Regions from separate parts of the Paenibacillus sp. JZ16 genome, predicted to be linked through region 2. Evidence: riboswitches for the same ligand, from Rfam matches in the RefSeq annotation. Region 2 holds a riboswitch; each other region holds the start of a gene.
The links. A riboswitch is a leader RNA that binds a small molecule or an ion and turns the genes downstream of it on or off. The one in region 2 is predicted to bind cyclic di-GMP.
Positions count from the first base shown of each region.

Region 1 (3,284 bases), 1.6 Mb from region 2:
CGGTCTAGTAGGCTATTCTAATGGTATCGTAAGAAACAGCTATTCAACCGCGGATGTAACCGCTCAGGTAAGTCAGGCCGGCGGCCTAATCGGAATTACGAACTCGGGCAGCCTAACAGAAAACGTGTATGCGTCTGGAACCGTTCGAGCGATGACGAGCAATGCGGGCGGAGTGACTGGATACGGATACAATGATACAGTCGTCAGAAATGTCATTGCCCTGGGCCCTTCGGTTACGGCGCCAACGATGGCAAACCGGGTGATGGGACGAGTTCTTGCGGGACACACCGCTACGCTCGAAAATAATTATGCATTTGACGGCATGATAGTGAATAAAGAAGGTGTAGCTGAAGGAGCATTAACAACCCTTAAAGGATTAGGCCTATCTGAAACTGAAATAAAGACTCCATCTACCTATACAGACAGATTAGGGTGGGACTTTAACACGATTTGGAGATGGGACGGTATGGCTAAACGACCTGTATTACAATCGGTATCAGCAGGCGACAATGACGAACCGGTTACACTGACTGAGATTGAGCTCGAGGGGCCGGTTGTACTGGTCGTTGGAGAGAATGCCCAAACGGTGACTACCGCAGTGTACAGCGATGGAAGCCGTGAAAAGGTGGAGGCAAACGTCATCTATACAAGCAGTGATCCAACTATAGCGGAGATCAGCGCTAGCGGTGTAGTAACGGTGAAATCGGAAGGAACCGTACTCATCAAGGCAGAGTATGAGGGCTTGATTGCATCCTATGAGCTAACCTTGACTCAGAAGCAAATCGAGATGGAGGGGGTCACCCAAGGCGTGGATGCAGAAGCCGCGCTTCCGTTCACATCTTCGGCCTTTGTCGGAATGGGGGAGTGGTGGATTGCGAACCGGATGCCGCACCCTCCTGGACGCCCTGAAGGGGCGGTCGTTTCAAGCGATAACGAGCTTCTCGTATCCGTGTCGAAGACATAATGAAATAGAGGCTGCTCCACCTGTGAAGTGACCCTAAATGGTTAGATATCATAGGTATTGGGCAGTTTAATGAAATGAGTCCGGTAATTATGCCGGGCTCATTTTCTTTATATGTCCGCAAGTGATTTATATTGGTCGATAAACCTGGCCGGTTCCGGTTCCAACCGTATTTATGGTGTTGGATCAGAACCCTGCTATAAGTAAAGAAAAGTTTGTCGGTCGCTTACATTTAAAGAAATTTTATCGGAATAGCTGCCCCTTTTATACCACAGAAAAGGGTCAGTCTACTGGCATTACAGCTTCATTTTGTTAGTATTCATCTTTCAAGTCCCTGGCTTGTAAAGTTTTTGTATAGAAGTGAATGATACAATTCGCGAGGGTAGAGAACCCTCAGGTGAAGATACTTTTTGCATACTTAAGACTCTATCTATAACAAGCATATTCAGGATATGTTCAGAATTGCCACATATAATGTCAAAAGAAGCTACCAAAGCACTATATTAGACATAATTTGATAAAATACAACAAACATAAGACCTGAGTACCTTGTATTTTTATGAAAAAAGAATCAAAATTTAAGTAGTTTTGTTACCAAGTATTACATAATAAAGCTCGTACGATAAGAGCAAACCTGTTGAAAAGCGGGGACGCAAAGCTATAGGGGCTAATGGTTCTATTGACCTATGCCAGCCAGCTGCCGAAAACGACGGAAACCTCCGTCTATTGGCGTTCGCCTTTGGAAGGAGTTTTTTTATTTTAGTCATTCTATTGAAGGAGTCCGATGCTGTGAACGACTGGCAGTAAGCCTCTTACAGGTTTTCTGAGTCGAATACTAGCTCTTATGACCCTGACATAGCAGTTGAAAAAGTAGTGAAAAAGAGGTGGAAATGGGCCGTCACTACGGTGAAAATGGAAAACTTCACACAAGAAAGGAATGGATCTAAATGCTAAGCAACAACATTAATTTGCGGAAAATTGGAGTTATGTTTCTGATTTTTACCCTTGTCTTCACGGGACTTGGGGTAAGCTCAGGAATGCCAGTCAGCTATGCTGCTTCTTCGGAAGTTTATGTATCCAGCGGTGGTGATGACCAAAACGATGGAATAACTGAGTCGACTCCGTTCGCTTCCCTGCAGAAAGCCTATAAAGAGGTTAATGACGGGGGAACGATATACCTCCTGGACGACGTTATACTGAAGGATGGCGTTGATGTAATTGTTGCAATAAATGAAGCCAAGCATGTTACGATTGCCACTGCCCCTAATGCCAATAACACCGTGATGATTAAACGTGGCAAGCCAAGCGGCAAAGTACTCTTTCAACTAACTAATATGAGCCAGATAACATTAAGTAATATTATCATTGACGGCAACTCCGAGGAAATGGGAGGGGCGATCGATGGAAGATTATTTAATGTCTATGGTGGTTCAAAACTGATTATTGGAGAAGGTGCTGTTTTACAAAACAGTTTTTCACAACATCAAGGAAGTGCGATATACACCAGAGACGCCGGTTCTATTGTAGAAATGAATGATGGAGAAATTAAAGGCAATAAACGTTCTTTGATTGGTGCGGCAATTTTTGTCGATCCTGGAGCACAATTTATTATGACCGGTGGCCACATTACAAATAATATCGGCGGAGGCGTTGAGTCTCGCGGCGGTGAGATCGTCCTTTCGGGTGAAGCCAATATCACCGGGAATACATTTAACGGAAAAGAAGTAAACGTTAACCTGGCAAATTATAAAGCTCTAATTCTAAACGGTGCATTTACGGGGAAGGCAGGCGTTACCACCCAGAGCATGACATCGGGAACACAATTTGGACGTGTAACAGAAGAAGGTATGGGCAGTGTCGAGAATTTGATTGCCGACTCTGGCTCTCTTCTTGCAAGTTATGATGCAAATAAGAATTTGGTATGGCGAGCATTCAAGAATGACTTGAGCAAACCGAGTACCGACGGCGAGGTAATGGGGAAAAAGCCGACGCTGACCGGGGTAACAGAACCTTTTGCGAATGTAAAGATTGAAATCGTTAGTGCAGCAGACCAGTCTATCATCGTTTCTGAAGAGGTAACCGCTGATGAGAACGGGAACTGGGAGTTTCCAGTTGCTAATGCCTTGACTATAGGTGCATATACGATCAATGTTACAGCTAATAAAAATAATACACAGTCGGGGACTGTGACTAGACAATTTGAAGTTTTATCGGATGTTTACGTATCCAGTGGAGGCAGTGACACCTCAGGTGATGGAACCCGAAACCATCCTTACGCAACATTGTACAAAGCCTATCAAGAGGTGAATGACGGGGGAACGAT
Region 1 is NZ_CP017659.1:4,269,997-4,273,280, reverse strand. It holds gene BJP58_RS19405 (CehA/McbA family metallohydrolase) at 1-964, shown strand, start outside; cyclic di-GMP riboswitch class I at 1,579-1,666, shown strand; gene BJP58_RS19400 (DUF8202 domain-containing protein) at 1,909-3,284, shown strand, end outside.
Region 1: another riboswitch for cyclic di-GMP. It lies ahead of BJP58_RS19400 (DUF8202 domain-containing protein); the one in region 2 lies ahead of BJP58_RS34120 (class I SAM-dependent methyltransferase).

Region 2 (3,284 bases):
ATGGTGGTTTTTTATTGTTTATTTTCGCTTATAAGCTACCGAATTCAGAAGCGGAGATGACTAGAAGATCGATTTCATTATTAATCACTTATTCTTAAAAGGAAGAAGGGAAAATAATGGGCCGTAGAACACTGCTGGAAGCAAACGATCATTTTCCTAATATCCTCAGTATGTCTGAAATAAAAGGAAGGTTGATTGAACGGAAAGAAATTTTATATTTGCTGCAAGAGGAAACCAGGAATATGAACGATTTGCTGTCCATACCTTATTTATTTGTTATAACAGATACGGATGGTGCCGTTATCGATTATTGCGGCACGGATTTGTTAAAAGGATATTTTGAAAGAAATAATATAAAAAAAGGCACATCATTTGCGATGAAAACCGCAGGGGTCAATGCCATTTCTTTATCGATGGAAAATCAATCGGTTTCTGTCGTAATTGGTACCCGGCACACCAACCAATTGTTTGCCGAGCTGTCATGTGTATGTACGCCAATTCGAATAAAAAATGTGATTATAGGCTACCTTGGCCTGAGTTTTCATTATTTACACGAGGTTACATTTGCCATACCACTCATTGAACACCTGGCTAAAAATATTGAAGAAAAACTGCCTCAAAAGGACCCCATTCTACAAAAAGAGCTGACTTATTCTCACTTTGACCAATATGAATTAACAAATCGTGAGAAAGAGATAGCTTATGGATGGCTGGAAAATAAAAACGTACCTGAAATTGCGGGCATTTATGGGATTAGTCAAAGCACGGTCCGTACTTTTATTAAAAAGATATACGCAAAGACGAGCGTTAATCATAAAGGAGCATTCCTTAGGAAATTTACTTAAAATTTAAATTAAAATACATAAGTATAAACTACCCAATTTTGGGTATTTTTTTTGTTTAAGTCGAATTTTATACTTTAAAGTAAGTTGTCGTTGAAGGATTAATGAACATTTTGACAATTTCATACTTCGTACGACAATAGCAAACCCATCGAAAGGTGGCGACGTAAAGCTACGGGGGCTAAGGTGGATATAAACACTATGCCAGCCAGTTGCCGAATACGACGGGACCCCAGTCTATTTAATCATGGCGGGGGGTTTTTGTGTTTTGAGTGATATTGCTAAAGGTGGTGAAAAAATATAAAAATGTCTAATTGTAGTCTTCAGAAGATTAGAGGCAAACTATCTCACCAAATATCGTCAGCAACCTATTCTACATATTTATGCCTGTAGGGATGTCTTCTTGGGAGGAAAATCTAGAGTATGGACAAAACTAACAAAAAACATTTACTTGATGATGTTGAGACGAAGATTAATCAAGGTCTTTTCTCTGAAGCATTTAATGCCCTTTATCATGGATTAGACAGCATACGCAGACATTCTTCAAAAAAAGATTGGAAGCAGTTTATTGCCCAATATCGTCAACATGCAGTAAGCTATTTTTTCTTACAAGAACCGTTTTCTCGTCGAGCATTTGACAAACCGCGCGGTTATGCTGGTGATCCCGTAATGATGGATTCCATCTATGACTTCGACAAAACAGCACCGCCACCTTACGAGGGCAGACAAGCAGAAATTTCCGAGCTTCTCAACTACGAGCTTAATCGTATAAGTTATGCAAATGATGCTGTTCGCGAAAGAAAACGTATATTTTCCAGCAAGATTGACGAAACAGCAGAACGAGTTGCGAACCCTTATATTCTCTCTTTTCCTAGCGGCCATTTGAGAGAAGTATTGGAAAGTGTCGCGGTTAAGAATAAACGCATTGGGAAATTTGTTGCTATTGATCAAGATCAGGAGGCCCTTTCGGTTGCAGCGGAAATCATAAAAGACTTTGGCGAAACGATTCCTGCCTCCATAGTTGACATCATTGAAAATGAAGTGCCTCTTCCTGGATTTGATTTTATATACAGTGTTGGTGTATTTGATTATCTGCCCAACGGAGTTGCCAAAAAATTAGTTAACGAATTATTTAATTTGCTCAATCCCGGAGGTCGATTGTTAATAGCCAATTGGCTTCCTGATACCCCCTCTATTGCTTATATGGAGGCAGCGTTGGATTGGTGGATCACTTACCGTACCAAGGAGCAAATGCAAGAGTTAACCGAAGCTATACCAGAAGAAGATATTCATCATATTGATATTTTTGTGGAAAAATACGAGGTTGTTGTTTTTATGGAAATTGAGAAGGCGGGAGAAGTGAATTCTTTCAAAAGGAAAGGGATGGAACTATTGAAACTGCATGAGGTACGCAAGCAAATGTCGACTCCATTGGGAGCTCCTGCTTATCCTGTTGGACCTTATCATTTTCGTAACCGGGAATACCTGAACATTCTATATCGTACCGACACGGAAGCCTTGAGACGTGTAGTCCCTGAGCCGCTTGAAATTGATGAGCCTTTAGTCAAATTTGAGCTCATGTACATGCCGGATGTTACCGGTTTGGGGGCCTATACAGAATCTGGCCAGCTGATACCGGTGAGCTTTAATGGGGAGAAGGGTGAATACCAGCACGCGATGTATGTGGACAGTCTTCCTGCGATCGCGGCCGGACGTGAGATCAGCGCATATCCGAAAAAACTGGGCTCTCCAAAACTGTATATTGATTCGGACACATTAGTCGGTACGCTGGACTACGGGTCTTTACGTGTAGCCACCGCAACGATGGGATATAAACATCAGGCTCTCGACCCGGAGCAGGCCCGCCAAGAGATTTGCCAACCGACATTTATGCTCAAAATTGTGCCGAACTATGATGGAACTCAGAAGGTATGCCAACTGATGCGTACTCAGATCAAAAATCTGACCATTCATGGTGCCTGGACGGCCCCAGCCCGGCTGCAATTGTTTGCCCATGCGTTGGCCCCACTGGCAGATCTCCCCGTGCTTGAGGTTGTATCAGCTTCGCATATTGTTACTGATTTGGGGTTATCCGCGCCGGATGTCATTTATGACTATTTGGCGGAACATTGAAAGTGGATGGGGGGATTAGAATTTTAACCGGAAAGAATTTTTTAGTAACAGGCGGTTCGAGAGGTATAGGAAGAGCAACAGTAATAAAACTGGCCGAGCAGGGAGCTAATGTTACTTTTACGTATAAAGAAAATGAAGCTGCTGCAATGGAATTGTGTAATTACGTGGTGGATAAAGGAATCGGGAAAATAACCTGTATTCAAGCGGATTCAACCGATCCTTTAGTCGCTTCCGAAGTACTAGAAACGGTCTGTAAAGATAATTCTCAACTGGATGGTTTGGTAGTTAATGCTGGAATCACTAGGGACA
Region 2 is NZ_CP017659.1:2,639,319-2,642,602, reverse strand. It holds gene BJP58_RS11880 (helix-turn-helix transcriptional regulator) at 117-845, shown strand; cyclic di-GMP riboswitch class I at 974-1,062, shown strand; partial or broken gene BJP58_RS34120 (class I SAM-dependent methyltransferase) at 1,266-1,997, shown strand; gene BJP58_RS11875 (acetoacetate decarboxylase) at 2,226-2,975, shown strand; gene fabG (3-oxoacyl-ACP reductase FabG) at 2,978-3,284, shown strand, end outside.

Region 3 (3,284 bases), 1.7 Mb from region 2:
AAATACGCACATATTATCGGATTTCCACTTCCGTCTGCTTTGACGGCTACCGCGGCTTTCGAGATTGCGTTGTGTTCCAATAGCCGGGTCTCGATTTCTCCCGGTTCCACTCGATACCCTCGGATCTTTACTTGATCGTCGATTCGCCCGATCATTTCGATATTGCCATCCGGCAGCCACAGGGCCAAATCCCCCGTTCGATATAACCTTTCCCCGAGGAGCGGATGTTCCACAAACTTGGCTTCTGTCAATTCCAGCTGATTCACATACCCCCGCGCGATACCGTCTCCTCCGACGCAAAGCTCTCCTACTACTCCGAACGGCTGAAGCTTCAACTGTTTATCAAGAATATAAGCGGATGAATTGCATATTGGTCTGCCAATTGGAATGGTCGATTCGAAATCACGTTCGATCGGGAAGTAAGTGGAGAACGTCGTGTTTTCCGTTGGACCGTACATATGGATCATCCGCAGATCGGGGCACCTCTTCCTTACGGCATTTACGTGCTTCGGCGATAACGCTTCTCCGCCGATTAGCAAGATGTCTAACGTACGAAAGGCGTCTGGGTCCTGTTCGTCCAGATTATGGAATTGAGCCGTAGTCAGAAACCAAGCCGTAATGCGGTGGCCGATGATGGTTTCCTTCAATTTGTAAAGGTCAAATAGGTCCGTGTCCTTCATCAAATACAAAGTAGATCCGTTCAAAAGGGATCCCCAAATTTCAAAGGTCGACGCATCGAATGTTATTGTACCGGTTTGCAAAATTCGATGCTCCTTGGAAAAGTTGAAATAATTGGTATTCTTGACCAGTCTTACGATGTTACGATGCTCAACCATGACTCCTTTCGGTGTCCCCGTTGATCCGGAAGTATAGATGATATAGGCTAGACTTTGCGAGGTTGCTGCAGATATCGTATGGGGACAGCTGTCAAGGCTTAGCTGCGCGTTGTCCCAATAAATTACTTTTCCCTCAAATGCTATGTCAGGCTTCCAACTGGAAGGAGCCAGTAAAAATCCCGCTCGACTGTCCTTGAGCATATATTCGATTCTTTCGCACGGAAAATCGGCTTCGATGGGCATATAAGCGCCGCCAGCTTTCAATATGGCTGTAAGCCCGACAATCATATTGACAGACCGATCCGCGACAATCCCAACGACGCTCTCCGGCTTAATGCCGTGATCCTGCAGTGCTTTTGCAAGCTGATTCGCGCGTTCGTTCAATTCCCGATAGGACATCTGATGGTCCTCGGTCATGACCGCCGGGCGATCGGGGGTTAAACGGACCTGTTCCTCAAACAAGTAATGGACCGTTTGGCTGGAAGGATAGTCCGTCTTAGATCCGCTGAAAGCCTGAATCTGTCTCTCCTCTTCTTCCGACATCATACGTATGTCGGCAATCACCTTCTCGGGGAAATCAACTACTTCATGCACGATTCGGCTCAAGTGGCCGCTCATCTGCTCGATCGTTTCTTTTCTGTAGGAGCGGGCCGAATATTCAAGGTGTATCATGATAAATTCCTTCTTAAAAGCCGTCAAAGCAAGCTCAAACGTCCCCAGCTGATCGGATTCATAAGGAGTGGCATTGGCGTTTTGCCAAGTAAACGCCGCTTTGATGAACGGGTTGCCGCTCAAATTCTTTCGCATATTCCGATCTTCGAGTGCTTGCATCGTGGTATGCTTGACTTCTATCAGAAACTTACCTAATGGCTTATGTACAGTAGGAGAGTAACGTATAGGAAACATCTGTCTTTCCAACAGATACCCAATTACAGGATCATCCTCGCCGGTATATTTGGCAAGCAGGATCGCATAACAAGCCATAAGTGCCATATCCACAGTTATTCCGAAATTGAACGCAAGTTCATGGAGTTTTCGGGTCGTTGCAAAATCAAGGGAAAAACGAACCTGGTTTCCTTCATCGTCGGCCCATCCCCCCCTCGGCAATTCGTCAATTGATACATCACAAGTCGTTTGTTCCATGACCATCAACCTCCCGGATAATCGATTCATTAATGTCTGATTGTTAACGAACAGAAAAATCCTCTTCGCATTCTGCGATCAAGTAATGTCCCCCTTCAACCCCAAACTAGTTTTTTATAGCGAAGCCACCGTTGTTTTTTGGAACGTCAAAAAAACCCCTTTCTTCAATTCAAAATAATGAATAAAACGGAGGTTTCCCGTTGTATTCGGCAACTGGCTGGCATTGCGGTCGCAGTAGATCCCACATTAGCCCCTATAGCTTTGCGTCGCCACCTTTCGGTGGGTTTGCTATTGTCGTACAAAAATAGTATTTAAATTGTAAACCATGATTATATTATGTATTCGATTTACAATTACTGTATCTTGTTTCCAAATGAAAATCGATAGGTCTTTTGTTCAATATTGTCTTTCAAGAATGGTTTTGATGATATTGATAACCCTCATGAAACACTAGGTCGTGATAGTTAATCTTTACTAATTTTTTCCACTCCTCGCCTTCACTACACTTCACTTAACTATGTATTAAAGCTATTCTGTTCAAAAGAAAGGCTGCGATTTTCTGTAATTACTTGGATATTAGATGATGGCTGATCAAGAAAATAGTTCTATTTTTTAACTTCACTCCTATATCCATTGACCTAATTGCGACAGCAGGAATCATCAAGTCCAATAACTTTTGCCTCCTGTCAAACAGGACTAAATTACCATCTATAACTGGTAAGGACATTTCGCTTCCGATCAGAAAACTTTCATAAGTTCAACCCACTTGGTAATTCCATCCTTCAAGTTCCCGGTCTAATGGATCACTGGATAATAAAATAAAGAGCCGTTGTCCAGGACAACGGCCTCATATTGCTATATGTCATGAACAGTTTTAAAAAGGTCCGGTTATTTTCACCTTGATTTTATTGGATTCAACTGTTACCCCGTTCAATGTAATTCGAATCGACAACTCGGCTTGCCCCGGATGCTTGGCGATAATCTTTCCTTTGGGGTCGATCACCGCCTTATCCGGACGGCTGCTCAAATACTCAATGTGAGCGCCGGATAACTCCTTAGTCGTTCTTCCTCTCTCAAGGAAGACTTCGTAGGAATAACCGACCTCATCTCCGGGGTGAAGCTGGAGCGATTCAGCCTCGAGCTGTACTTTGTCCAGCGGCATGACCAGATTCGGGTCGCTATACTTCATCAGCTCGCTGCCATATTTGAAATAGAAGTTGCCAAAGTCGTCCTGCGCCAGCTTTTCCGCATTGCTCTCCAACAAGATGGACAGCGATTTGCTTGCTGTGTCAATCTTAAACATCT
Region 3 is NZ_CP017659.1:933,901-937,184, forward strand. It holds gene BJP58_RS04110 (non-ribosomal peptide synthetase) at 1-1,979, opposite strand, end outside; cyclic di-GMP riboswitch class I at 2,185-2,279, opposite strand; gene BJP58_RS04115 (hypothetical protein) at 2,854-3,284, opposite strand, start outside.
Region 3: another riboswitch for cyclic di-GMP. It lies ahead of BJP58_RS04110 (non-ribosomal peptide synthetase); the one in region 2 lies ahead of BJP58_RS34120 (class I SAM-dependent methyltransferase).